2 linked regions of the Spirulina major PCC 6313 genome follow. Each later gene encodes a partner of the first gene's protein in a complex. Links are inferred from orthologs where the notes say so. Each region holds a gene or a part of one and is shown on either strand. Other genes may lie near its edges. The genes, in order: secY and secA.

Region 1 (5,789 bases):
AACTCGAAACATGGCGTTGGGTAACGATTCTGTTACCGTGCCTTCCATTTCAATGAGATCTTGTTTGGACAAACTGTAAACTCCTCTCTTCGCTGACAATAAAGGTGGTGATTCTGGGGATATCGGGGGAGGGTGATCAAGGTCATGGGCTGAAGTTAGCCTGGTTCCCGGTCGAGTAATAATCCCCGCTATCGTAACAAATGATGTTCTAGACTAGTCTGCAACAAGCATTTGCAAGGTTGAACCCACCTCGTCGGGGGTGCGATCGCCATCGACAATATGTAAATTTCGATCCTGATAAAACTCAATCACAGGTGCGGTTTCTTGGCGATACACGACCAAGCGATGGCGAATGGTGGCTTCGTTGTCATCCTTCCGTTGACGATTCATCAACCGATTGACAAGCACATCTTCAGGGACGGTGAGACTAATCACACAGACCCCATCTTGATGAAGTTCGGTAAGCAATTGGTCGAGGAATTGAGCCTGACTGACATTGCGGGGAAACCCATCGAGAATCCAACCGGATTGAGTATCGGATTGGCTCAGCCGCTCTCGAATCAGGTCGAGAATCAGACTGTCGGGCACAAGGTCTCCGGCATCAACGTAGGCTTTTGCCTTTTGACCTAGGGGGGTTTGGTGGGCGATCGCCCCTCGGATTATTTCTCCAGTGGAAATATGAGGGATGTTCGCCGTGGCGGCCAAGCGTTCAGCTTGGGTGCCTTTCCCGGCCCCTGGCGGCCCTAAAAAAATCAAACGTTTACTCATAGCGATCGCGAATTATCTCTTCCCAAACAACGATTCAACACCAACGGAAGTCCAGAAGGCAGCGTTACTTCTTCACCATGCCTTCATAGCGCTGCGAGATCACATAGGTTTGGATCTGCTTCGCCGTATCAATGGCAACCCCGACTAAAATCAACAAGGATGTAGATCCCAACCCCCGCAGTGTTTGAATCCCCATGGCACTTTCGACAGCGGTCGGCACCGTCGCCACCACACTCAAGAACGCTGCACCTAAGAACGTCAGGCGATTAATCACCCGCTCTAGATACTCACTGGTGGCGCGTCCGGGACGAATTCCCGGAATACTAGACCCCATTTTCTTGAGGTTTTGCGACATATCCACCGGATTCACAATCAACGATGAATAGAAGTAGCTAAAGAACAGAATTAAGGTGAAAAAGACCAGCACGTAAATCCAAGGTGTGGGGCCATCCATCCGAATGGCATTGGACACCGGGGCTAAAATCTGGTTTAAATCCCCCAAGAATCCCTCTTTACCCTGGGTAAACTGTGCCAAAGATGCCGGTAAAAATAACACCGCTGAGGCGAAAATAATCGGCATCACCCCCCCTTGATTGAGGCGGAGGGGTAGGTAGTTTGTCCGTTCACGGTAAAGACGGCGACCCACTTGGCGACGAGCGGAGATAATCGGAATTCGGCGTGTCCCTTCCTGGACAAAGACAATCCCCACAATCATCAACAAAAAGGCCAGCAGCAAAATCACGACTTTGGCAATTTCATCACGTCCGCCTTGTTGAGCGACCCCTACGGTTTGTCCCAAAATGGTCGGCAGCACCGCCACAATGTTGACGAAAATCAGCAGGGACGCACCGTTCCCAATGCCCCGTTCCGTGATCAGCTCAGAAATCCACATCACGAACATTGAACCGGCGGTGAAGGCAATCACCGTTTCAACAAAAAAGACCGGGCCCGGTTCGTAGGCGTAACTTTGTACCCAGGTTGTGAGCATCACACTTTGCAGTGCAGCCCAGCCAAGGGCAACGTAGCGGGTAATCTGAGAGATTTTGCGTCGGCCGGCTTCCCCTTCATTTTTCTGCAAATTTTCTAACGACGGGAGCGCCGCCGTGAGCAATTGCATGATGATGGAGGCATTAATGAACGGTAAGATGCCAAGGGCAAAAATACCGAGTAAGGAGAGTCCTCCGCCGGAAAATACATCTAAAAAACCAATTAACGGCGTGTCTTGGACTTCGCGACTGAAGCGAGCTAGATCGACACCGGGAACCGGTAAATAAACGCCAAGGCGGACGAGCACGAGGAGGCCAATTGTGATTAAGAGACGACCTCGTAGCCCCGCAGCTTGGGCCATTTGCATAAAGGTTTCTTGCGCCGTTGGTGTTTTATCGCGGCTGACAACCATGAAGGGTTACCTCATTGATACAGAGTTTGGGGAAGTTAAGAGCGATCGCAGGAGTTTAAAATTATCCCCACGAACTAAACATTCTGACGGCAGAACGCTGATCTAGTATGACTTACCCAGCGACAACTTCACAACTACCGCCCGCCGCCTCAATTTTCTGCCGAGCACCAGCGGTAAAAGCCGCCGCCTTCACGGTTAGCGCCACAGACAATTCACCATCGCCCAACAGTTTCAACGGGCCATCATTGGCGGTCACAATGCCACAATCCATCAATGACGCTAAGGTCACTTCAGAATTAGCCGGCAACTCAGCCAAGCGCCGCACATTCACAATCGTGAACAGCTTCGGATTAATCACCGTAAAGTGTTTTAACTTCGGAACACGCCGATACAGGGGCATTTGACCCCCTTCAAACCCCGGCTTCGTGCCGGTACCAGAGCGAGATTTTTGACCCCGCATTCCGAAACCACAACTGGCCCCTTGGCCCGCTGCAATTCCGCGGCCCACACGACGGCGGCGTTTATTTGACCCAGCCTTGGGCGTAGCATCATTAATGTTCATGATTTTTGTTCAGAGTCTTGACCCTTCAACCTTGATTCGGACAATTAGATATAAAGCTTTTCAATGGGAACATTACGCTCTTGGGCCACATCCCGGAACGTCCGCAGCGTTTCGAGAGCATCCACAGCCGCCCGCGCATTATTGAGGGGGCTGCTCGATCCAAGCTGCTTCGCCAGAATGTTCTTCACGCCCGCCAATTCTAAGACGGTACGAACAGCACCCCCAGCAATTACCCCAGTACCGGGAGCCGCTGGGCGCATCATCACCTTTGCACCGCCAGCAACGCCGCGAGCAGGATGGGTGATCGAGTTCGCCTTATTCAACGGCACATCGACTAACTGCTTCTTGCCATCCGCAACGCCTTTGCGCACTGCGCCAATCACATCTGCGGCTTTGCCAACGCCAACGCCGACTTTGCCATTTTCGTCACCGACGACAACAATTGCCCGGAAACTGAGCTTTTTACCGCCTTTGACAACCTTGCTGACCCGGCGAATTTGAATAACCCGCTCTTGAAAGAGTTCTTCTTTCTTGGTGCGGTTCCCTTTTTTACCTTTTGTTTTTGCCATCGTTACTTACTTTGTTTAAGATCACCGATTTAGAAGTCGAGACCCGCTTCACGGGCAGCCTCTGCCAAGGCCTTCACACGACCATGGTAGAGATTTCCCCCCCGGTCAAAAACAACGTGCTGAATGCCTTTGGCTTTGGCACGTTCTGCGATCAATGTGCCCACCGATGTGGATGCATCACAGTTTGCCCCCGATGGCAGATCTGTCTTGAGTTCTTTATCAAGACTAGATGCAGCGGCAAGGGTATGTTGCTGCACATCATCAATTAATTGAGCATAGATATGATTGTTGGAGCGGAAGACGGCCAAGCGAGGACGAGTGGCTGTGCCGCTAACTTTTTTCCGCAGTCGCCGGTGGCGACGGTGCAGTTGAGCTTTACGAGTTGTTTTCATGATCTATTTCTTCCCTGCCTTACCAGCTTTGCGTCGAACCACTTCGCCTTTGTAGCGAATCCCTTTGCCTTTGTAGACTTCGGGGGGGCGTACAGCCCGAATTTGAGCGGTGACGTTACCCACAATTTCTTTGTTGATGCCGCTGACCACCACTTGAGTATTTTTTTCGGCGACGGCAAACTGCACACCTTCGGGGGGTTGAATTTCAACAGGGTGACTGTAGCCGACACTGAGGACTAAGGTGGTGCCTTGCATTTGGGCACGATACCCTACCCCTTGGATGATCAGTTGCTTTTCATAGCCGTTGGACACGCCTTCGATCATGTTGGCGATCAGGGTGCGGGACAGGCCATGACGCTCGCGGCATTTGCGGCTTTCGTTGTGACGCACCACTGTGATGGTGTTGCCATCTTGATGGATGTCAACCATGCCGGGAATCTGGCGTTCAAGCTGACCTTTGGGGCCTTTGACGGCGACATGGTTGCCGTCGATGGTGACAGTAACTTTATCAGGAACGGTTATTGGACGTTTGCCAATCCGAGACATAAGCGTTTACTCCGAGGTTGGGGATAAGCGGGGGGCTACCAAATGTAGCAGAGGACTTCACCACCAATACCGCGCTGCCGGGCTTCACGATCGGTCATGATGCCGCTGGAGGTGGAGATGATGGCAATCCCGATGCCACCAAGGACACGGGGCAATTCTTTGCGGTTTTTGTAAACGCGGAGACCGGGTTTACTAATCCGTTTCAGGGTGTTGATGATCGGCTTGCGGGTACGGCCCGCGTATTTGAGGGAAAGGGTGAGTTGTTTTTTCACGCCTTCGCCTGCTTCTTCATAGTCGGCAATGAAGCCTTCGTCTTTGAGGACACGGGCGATGTCGCGTGTCATCCGAGTCGAGGGGACGTTGGTGGTGCTATGTCTCACGGCTCCGGCGTTACGGATGCGAGTGAGCATGTCGGAAATAGTGTCGTTGGCCGCCATAAGCGTGTGTGTTCCTCCTTCGTAACGGGGTTCTATTGATTACGGAAGGGCATGCCCATTTCTTTGAGCAACGCGCGACCTTCTTCGTCTGTGTTGGCGGTGGTCACGATGGAGATATCCATCCCTCGGATTTGATCGATGCTGTCGTAGTCGATCTCTGGAAAGATAAGTTGCTCACGAACGCCGAGGCTGTAGTTTCCTCGCCCGTCGAAGCTTTTGGGGCTGATGCCGCGAAAGTCACGGATGCGAGGCAGCGCTAGGCTAATTAGACGATCCAAAAAAGCGTACATGCGATCGGAGCGGAGGGTTACCATTACGCCGACGGGCATTCCTTCTCGGATTTTGAAGCCGGCGATCGCTTTTTTCGCACGGGTCACGACGGGACGTTGACCACTAATGATCGCGAGTTCACTTAATGACGATTCAAGTGCTTTCGCATTTTGAGAGGCTTCACCAAGACCCCGATTGAGGGTGATTTTATGCACCTTGGGCACTTGGTGAACGTTGGTGTACCCAAATTGCTCGGTGAGCTTGGGGACAATGGTGTCTTGGTAGAGTTGCTTAAGTCGTTGGGACATGATGGGTATTCATGGGGCAACCTGGGCTTGGTCAGGCGGCCAAATAGGTGGACTAATCGATGATTTCACCGGTTTTTTTGAGCATCCGCACTTTGCGACCGTCAGCGTTGACGGTGTAGCTGATGCGGCTCGCCACTTGCTCTTTATTGGAATAGAGCATGACGTTGGAGCTGTGAATGGGGGCTTCAAAGGTTTCAATTCGACCGGATTCGCCTTCCTGTTGGGGCTTGACGTGTTTGGTGCGAATGTTGACCCCTTTGACCACTACTTTGCTGTCGGAGGGGATTGACCGGATGATTTCCCCGACTTTGCCTTTGTCACGACCGGAGATCACTTGGACGGTGTCTCCTGCTTTGACGTGCATTTTCTGGGCTGTTTTGGGTGCGTTGCGCTTTGCTTTTGCCATTTAGATGACCTCCGGTGCCAATGAGACAATTTTGGTGTAGTTGCGATCGCGCAATTCGCGGGCAACCGGGCCAAAGACGCGGGTTCCTTTCGGATTCCCATCGTTATTGATGATCACCGCTGCATTGTCATC
Region 2 (6,356 bases), 1.3 Mb from region 1 along the record:
AAGGAACGATTTTGTAAATTGGAAGCAGAGGAGGCCATGGAATGACACCGTTAACACGATTCAAACAATTTCTATTTAAATTATGGCGGAGACGAGGGCTGAGTGTGGGAGGTGCGATCGCGCTTCTCATCGCTCTGATCCTTTACACCGTCCCCACGCTCCAACGTCCTCCCCGCACTGACCTCCAGCGGGATCTGTTTCAGGGGGTGCAGTACGATCGCACCGTGCTCGACTCTCCCCGCCCCTTGGTGATCCACACCCTCACCATTGACCTCACCGTCCCCGGTGTGCGCCTCATCGTTTCCCCCGGCGATCCTGACCATCCCGGCCAAACCCGCGCCGCCACCACGACCGACTTTCTGCGCCAATCCCGCGCCCAAATCGCCATCAACGGCAGTTATTTTTACCCCTTTATCGAAAATACGCCGTGGGATTATTTTCCCCATGGGGGCGATCGCGTTTATGTTCTCGGTGAAGCGATCGCCGACGGTATCCCCTACGCCAAGCCCCGCACTGACTGGCATCCGGTCTGTTTTGGCCCTACGCAACGGATGCAGATTTCCGCCGATACCACTTGCCCTCCCGATACTACCCAGGCCCTCGCGGGTCTCCCTCGCCTCCTGATTAGCGGGACATTACCCGATCGCTCCGCCAACCGCAAACCCTACGCCCGCACCATTGCCGCCACCAACGCCACCGGGACAACACTTTGGTTAATCATCGTGGATGGCAAACAACCCTTTTACAGCACAGGGATGACCCTCATGGAGGCGGGCCAATGGGCGCAAGAGTTGGGGGCGACGGATGCGATCGCCCTCGACGGTGGCGGCTCTGCAACTCTGGCCTACGAAACTCCCGATGGCCCTAAACTCCTCAACGCCCCCATCCACACCAAAATCCCCATGACCGAACGCACGATCGCTAATCACATCGGCATCTACACCAAACCCTGGGATTAATGCACCATTTGCCAGGTGAGGGTTTCGCCAGGGTTTAAGGGCACAAGTTCCGAATCGGGGAAGGGTAATGCGGTGGGGATTTGCCAGGGTTTTTTCGTGAGGGTGATCTGTTGAGTATTTCGAGGGAGTTGATAGAAGTCGGGGCCGTGGAAACTGGCGAAGGCTTCGAGGCGATCCAGTGCATCCACACTGTCGAAGGCTTCGGCGTAGAGGGGCAGGGCATGGAAGGCGGTATAACACCCGGCACAACCGCAGGCGGTTTCCTTGCGATCGCGACTATGGGGTGCACTGTCTGTGCCGAGGAAAAATTTGGGATTGCCAGAGGTGGCAGCCTGGAGGAGGGCTTGGCGATGGGGTTCGCGTTTGAGGATCGGGAGGCAGTAAAAATGGGGCGAAATACCGCCTTGAAAGATGCGATTCCGGTTTAACAAAAGATGCTGCGGGGTGATCGTGGCGGCGGTGCGATCGCTCCCGCGCACAAACTCTACTGCGTCGGCGGTGGTGATATGTTCAAGGACGATGCGGAGGCGGGGAACGCGATCGCGCAACGGGATGAGATGGCGATCAATAAAGACTTTTTCGCGATCGAAAATATCCACAGCGGGATCGGTCACTTCGCCATGGAGCAACAATGGCAACCCTAACGCCGCCATGGTTGCAAAGACGCGATCGCACTTCCGAATATCTGTCACCCCGGAATCGGAATTCGTCGTCGCACCGGCGGGGTAATATTTCACCGCTTTGACAAACCCCGATTGTTTCGCCGCTTCGATATCTTCTGGGCGAGTTTGGTCGGTGAGATAGAGGGTCATCAAGGGTTCAAACTGTTGCCCTGGGGGAATCGCGGCGAGAATGCGATCGCGATAGGCCGCCGCCTCGGCCACCGTGCGCACCGGTGGCTTCAGGTTCGGCATCACGATCGCCCGCCCAAACTGCCGCACCGTATCGGGTAAGACCGCCCGCAACGCCGCCCCATCCCGAAGATGTAGATGCCAATCGTCCGGTTGGGTGAGGGTGAGAATGTCCATAGTGCCAATGCTCCGATGAAAAATAGGTAGAGATCCCCCCGGCTGTGCCGACCCCCTTATTAAGGGGGTTTTGGATATTCCCCCCTCCTGCCGCCTGATGAGAGGCAGAGCCTCTGCTACTCATAACCTGGCAGAGCCAGGTCACGAGGGTTAGAGGGGGTTTGGGTGTTCCCCCCCCCTTAAAAAAGGGGGGCGGGGGGGATCTAAACCGTTTGGGTTTGGGTTTGGGGTTGACCTTGGGGCTGGAATTGGAAGAGGGAATAGACCACGTTCCGACGAATATCGATCATCGTTTCGAGGAACATTTCATAACCCTCCTGCTTGTATTCGATCAGCGGATCTTTTTGACCATAACCCCGCAGCCCGATCGACTCCCGCAGCGCATCCATGGCTTGGAGGTGTTCCCGCCAGAGGGTATCAATTTGCTGCAAGATGAAGAACCGCTCCGCCTGGCGCATCAGGCCGGGCTGGATTTTGTCGATTTGGTGTTCTTTGAGGTCGTAGGCTTTGCGGACTTCTTCATGGAGGAAAGTTTTAATTTCCCCGATCGTCATGTCTTCGAGGTGTTTCGGCTCTAGATCGGCAAGAAGGTAGATAAACTCCTTGGTTTTGCCAACGAGGTCATTGAGCTTCCATTCTTCGGGGGGAAGTTCTGGGTTAGTGTAAGCGTCGGTGATGTCGTCCATAGTGCGCTCAGCGTAGCCGATCACTTGTTCTTTGAGGTCGAAGCCTTCGAGAACGCGGCGACGCTCGGCATAGATGGCGCGGCGTTGGTTGTTCATCACTTCGTCGTACTCGAACACCTGTTTCCGGGTGTCGTAGTAGAAGGTTTCTACTTTTTTCTGGGCACCTTCGAGGGAACGGGTCAGCATCCCGGATTCGATGGGCATATCTTCTTCGACGCGGAAGGCATTCATCAGGCCGGCGACGCGATCGCCCCCAAAAATCCGCAACAAATTATCCTGCAAACTGAGGAAAAATTTCGTCGAACCGGGGTCACCCTGACGACCGGCACGGCCCCGCAATTGGTTATCAATCCGGCGGGATTCGTGGCGTTCGGTGCCGATGACATGGAGGCCGCCCAGTTGAATCACTTCGTCGTGCTCTTTGCCGGTGAGGGCTTCGTATTCGCGGCGGATCGTGTTGTAGACTTCCCGCAGTTTTTCCAGCACCGGATCATCAACGGGGGCATTTTCAGCGGCGATCGCAATCTTCTCTTCGGCTTCCAATTCCGGCATACTCTGTTCACCGTACTGCTGCACTGCCAGGGCCACCACATCCTTGAGCATCGTTTTCGCCTGACTGGACAACTCCGTCGGGAAAATATCCGAAGATGCTTTCCAAGTTTTTGGCGGCTTAGCCTCATCCCCGAAGCCAGGGGCGGATTTCCGTTTCCCCTTCGCCCCCGGCACACTGACCATCAATTCCTTGTCTTCGGGCATGACAATCTTGGGCATCAGGTATTCCCGCACCTTGAGGCGGGCCATATAGTCCGAGTTCCCCCCCAAAATAATATCCGTCCCGCGACCCGCCATATTGGTTGCGATCGTCACCGCCCCTTTACGACCCGCTTGGGCGACAATTTCCGATTCCCGCTCCACATTTTCCGGCCGCGCATTGAGGAGATTATGGGGAATCTGCAACCCTTGCAGCAACTTCGCAAGGACTTCCGACTTTTCAACGCTCGTCGTCCCCACCAACACCGGGCGGCCCAGTTCGTGCATCTCTTTGCATTCCATCGCCACCGCTTGCCACTTCGCCTCTTCCGTCTTATAGACCACATCCGCCATATCAAAGCGACGGGTGGGCAAGTTGGTGGGAATAATCGTCACTTGGAGGTCATAGATTTTTTCAAATTCCGCCTCTTCTGTTTTCGCCGTCCCCGTCATCCCCGCCAATTTCGGATAGAGCAGGAAGAAGTTTTGATAGGTAATCGTGGCGAGGGTTTGGGTTTCATTTTGAATCTTCACCCCTTCTTTGGCCTCGATCGCTTGGTGCAGACCATCACTCCAGCGGCGACCCTTCAACACCCGGCCGGTAAATTCATCCACAATCACAATCTCGTCATCGCGCACGATGTAGTTCACATCGGGGATGAAGAGTTCTTTCGCTTTAATCGCGTTGAAAATATAATGCGCCCAAGGATCTTCGGGGTCGTAAAGATCCGTCACGCCGAGCAGTTCCTCCGCTTTGGCAAAGCCTTCGTCATTGAGCAAGACGTTACGGGCTTTTTCATCGACTTCGTATTCCCCGGTTCCCTCTTCTTCGTTTTGGGGGAAGAGTTGGCGGGCAATTTCGGCGGCGCGGAGATATTTTTCCGTGGGGCGTTCCACTTGGCCGGAAATAATCAACGGGGTGCGGGCTTCGTCGATCAGCACGGAATCCACTTCGTCGATCACACAGTAGTTAAAGGGCCGCTGTACCACGTCATCCATGGCGGTGGCCATGTTGTCGCGCAGATAATCAAACCCCAGTTCGCTGTTGGTGGCGTAGGTGACATCACAGGCGTAGTTTTTCTTGCGTTCGGCGGGACTCATCCCCGCTTGGATCAAGCCGACGCTGAGGCCAAGGAAGCGGTGAATTTGTCCCATCCATTCGGCATCACGGCGGGCGAGGTAGTCGTTGACGGTGACGACATGGACACCGTGACCGCTGAGGGCGTTGAGGTAGGCGGGGAGGGTGGAGACGAGGGTTTTTCCTTCCCCGGTGCGCATTTCGGCGATTTGGCCGCTGTGGAGTACCATGCCGCCGATCAGTTGTACGTCGAAGTGACGCATGCCCAAGACGCGCAGGCCGGTTTCACGAACGACGGCGAAGGCTTCGGGGAGGATATCATCAAGGATATCGCTGCGTTCTAAGTCGGTGCGAGCTTTGGCGAGTTGCTCTTTAAATTCAAAGGTTTTGCCCCGCAGTTCATCATCGGATAGGGCTTGAATGTCCTCTTCGATGGCGTTGACATCGGCCACAAGGGGTTGAAATTTTTTGAGTTTGCGAGTGTTGGGATCGCCAAATAAGTTTTTAAACATACCTCTTAAAACAGCCCCATGGGTGAGCGGTGGTTTTCGATTATAAAACGGTGATGTGGGCAATGGAGCGCGTTGAGTCTTGTTGCGCTGTCACTACGGCCTACAGATAACCATGGTATCATCATGGGCTTTGAGTGCAGGGGGCGATCGCAGGGTTAGCGGCAGGGTCTTGGGGTGATAGGTAAATGAGCAAGATGCAGATTGATACAGCAACGATCATTGACGGATATTCCCAGGGCTATTTTCTGATGGCGGATGAGCAGGAGGAGTTGGGCTGGTATACGAGCCAGAAGCGGGCGCTGATTCCCTTAGATGAGCGGTTTCGGTTTCCAAAGTCGTTGCGGCGATCGCTGAATCAAAATCGTTTCACGGTGGCGATTGATCGGGATTTTGCGGCGGTCTGTGCAGGCTGTGCGGCGCGGGAAACAACTTGGATCTCGCCGGAACTGCAAGACATTTATTTCCAGTTGCACCGGGCGGGCTGGGCCCATAGTTTTGAAACCTGGCAGGGCGATCGCCTCGCAGGGGGGATTTTGGGGTTGGCGATTCGGGGGGCCTTTATTGGCGAGTCGATGTTTTTTCACATCCCGGAGGGGTCGAAGGTGGCGATGGTGAAGCTGGTGGAACATTTGCGATCGCGCCAGTTCACGCTGTTTGATGCCCAACTCCAAAACCCCCATTTGGAACGTTTCGGAGCCTATGTGGTGGGCGATCGCGCCTATCAAGTCCTGTTACAGCGAGCCCTAGCCCAACCCTGCCGCTTCGTATAACGCCTCACACATTCCCATCATCGAACAACGCATCCAAGTCGCGATATGCACTCACCACCCGCAAAATTTCCACCCCATCCCTCACAAGCTGATACAAAATGATATAGCCCTCCAACGGAAGCCCCCACAATCCCGATAATAACTTCGCTAAATCGGGAACTACACATCCAGCAACTTAGACAAGGGGCTTAAGCCCCTTGTTCTGTGGCTGTAAGTTAGAAAATTGGGATAAGATCCTTATGCTAGTTCCACTTGACCTAATAAAGATGTCAAGAATTCCTTAGCTTGACTAAACTTTTGAGACAATAATTCATTTAGATTAGGTACATCTTGACCTTCATACACACGCTTTGTGTAGTCTTCCATGACAGCTATCCAAATAGCGGCAAGAACAATTGTTGAAAATGTTGCTTCTAGTGCCGACAAGACATTTAGGGCAGGAAGATTTGCGATAAGATTCACACCTGAAAGCTGTTGTAAAATTTCAATAATATTTTCTTTGAATGGAATGATTTCTGCGTTTTGTCCGATAATGGAAACGACGTGATCCAAGATCTGTTGCACACTTTGTAT

Evidence for each region.
Region 2: the proteins of secY (region 1) and secA are in contact, whole or in part, in a crystal structure (PDB 3DIN), measured with the Thermotoga maritima proteins. The link is inferred for Spirulina major PCC 6313 from one-to-one orthologs. Residues at the interface, in WP_004081795.1 of Thermotoga maritima: Glu108, Gly109, Glu110, Glu111, Ala236, Glu237, Arg238, Arg239, Ile240, Thr241, Ile242, Gln243, Tyr244, Ala245, Arg246, Arg247, Val248, Thr249, Gly250, Arg251, Arg252, Val253, Tyr254, Gly256, Ala257, Ser258, Thr259, Tyr260, Leu261, Pro262; in WP_004082002.1 of Thermotoga maritima: Glu261, Ala262, Arg263, Lys300, Ala301, Arg302, Thr303, Ile304, Ile305, Leu323, Tyr324, Asp325, Pro326, Val329, Ser330, Tyr333, Ile336, Lys340, Phe345, Val349, Glu363, Phe364, Tyr374, Ser375, Gly376, Gly377, Glu393, Ile395, Thr482, Ser483.

The regions. Positions count from the first base shown.
Region 1 is NZ_KV878783.1:3,295,432-3,301,220, reverse strand. What follows is about bases 1-2,815. They hold secY (preprotein translocase subunit SecY), read right to left. Parts: upstream 2,168-2,815; coding sequence 833-2,167; downstream 1-832. Other genes in these bases: rpsE (30S ribosomal protein S5), read right to left, coding at 2,774-2,815; rplO (50S ribosomal protein L15), read right to left, coding at 2,280-2,729; SPI6313_RS14500 (adenylate kinase), read right to left, coding at 214-768; infA (translation initiation factor IF-1), read right to left, coding at 1-72. Also shown: more of rpsE, read right to left, coding at 2,816-3,298; rplR (50S ribosomal protein L18), read right to left, coding at 3,328-3,690; rplF (50S ribosomal protein L6), read right to left, coding at 3,694-4,236; rpsH (30S ribosomal protein S8), read right to left, coding at 4,272-4,673; rplE (50S ribosomal protein L5), read right to left, coding at 4,706-5,251; rplX (50S ribosomal protein L24), read right to left, coding at 5,304-5,657; rplN (50S ribosomal protein L14), read right to left, coding at 5,658-5,789. UniProt on the Escherichia coli protein: The central subunit of the protein translocation channel SecYEG. Consists of two halves formed by TMs 1-5 and 6-10.
Region 2 is NZ_KV878783.1:4,615,781-4,622,136, forward strand. Bases 1,991-5,372 are described here. They hold secA (preprotein translocase subunit SecA), read right to left. Parts: upstream 5,014-5,372; coding sequence 2,191-5,013; downstream 1,991-2,190. Other genes in these bases: aat (leucyl/phenylalanyl-tRNA--protein transferase), read left to right, coding at 5,208-5,372. Also shown: SPI6313_RS20390 (pentapeptide repeat-containing protein), read right to left, coding at 1-38; SPI6313_RS20395 (phosphodiester glycosidase family protein), read left to right, coding at 42-959; pyrC (dihydroorotase), read right to left, coding at 956-1,987; more of aat, read left to right, coding at 5,373-5,783; SPI6313_RS20415 (GTPase), read right to left, coding at 6,021-6,356. UniProt on the Escherichia coli protein: Required for protein export, interacts with the SecYEG preprotein conducting channel.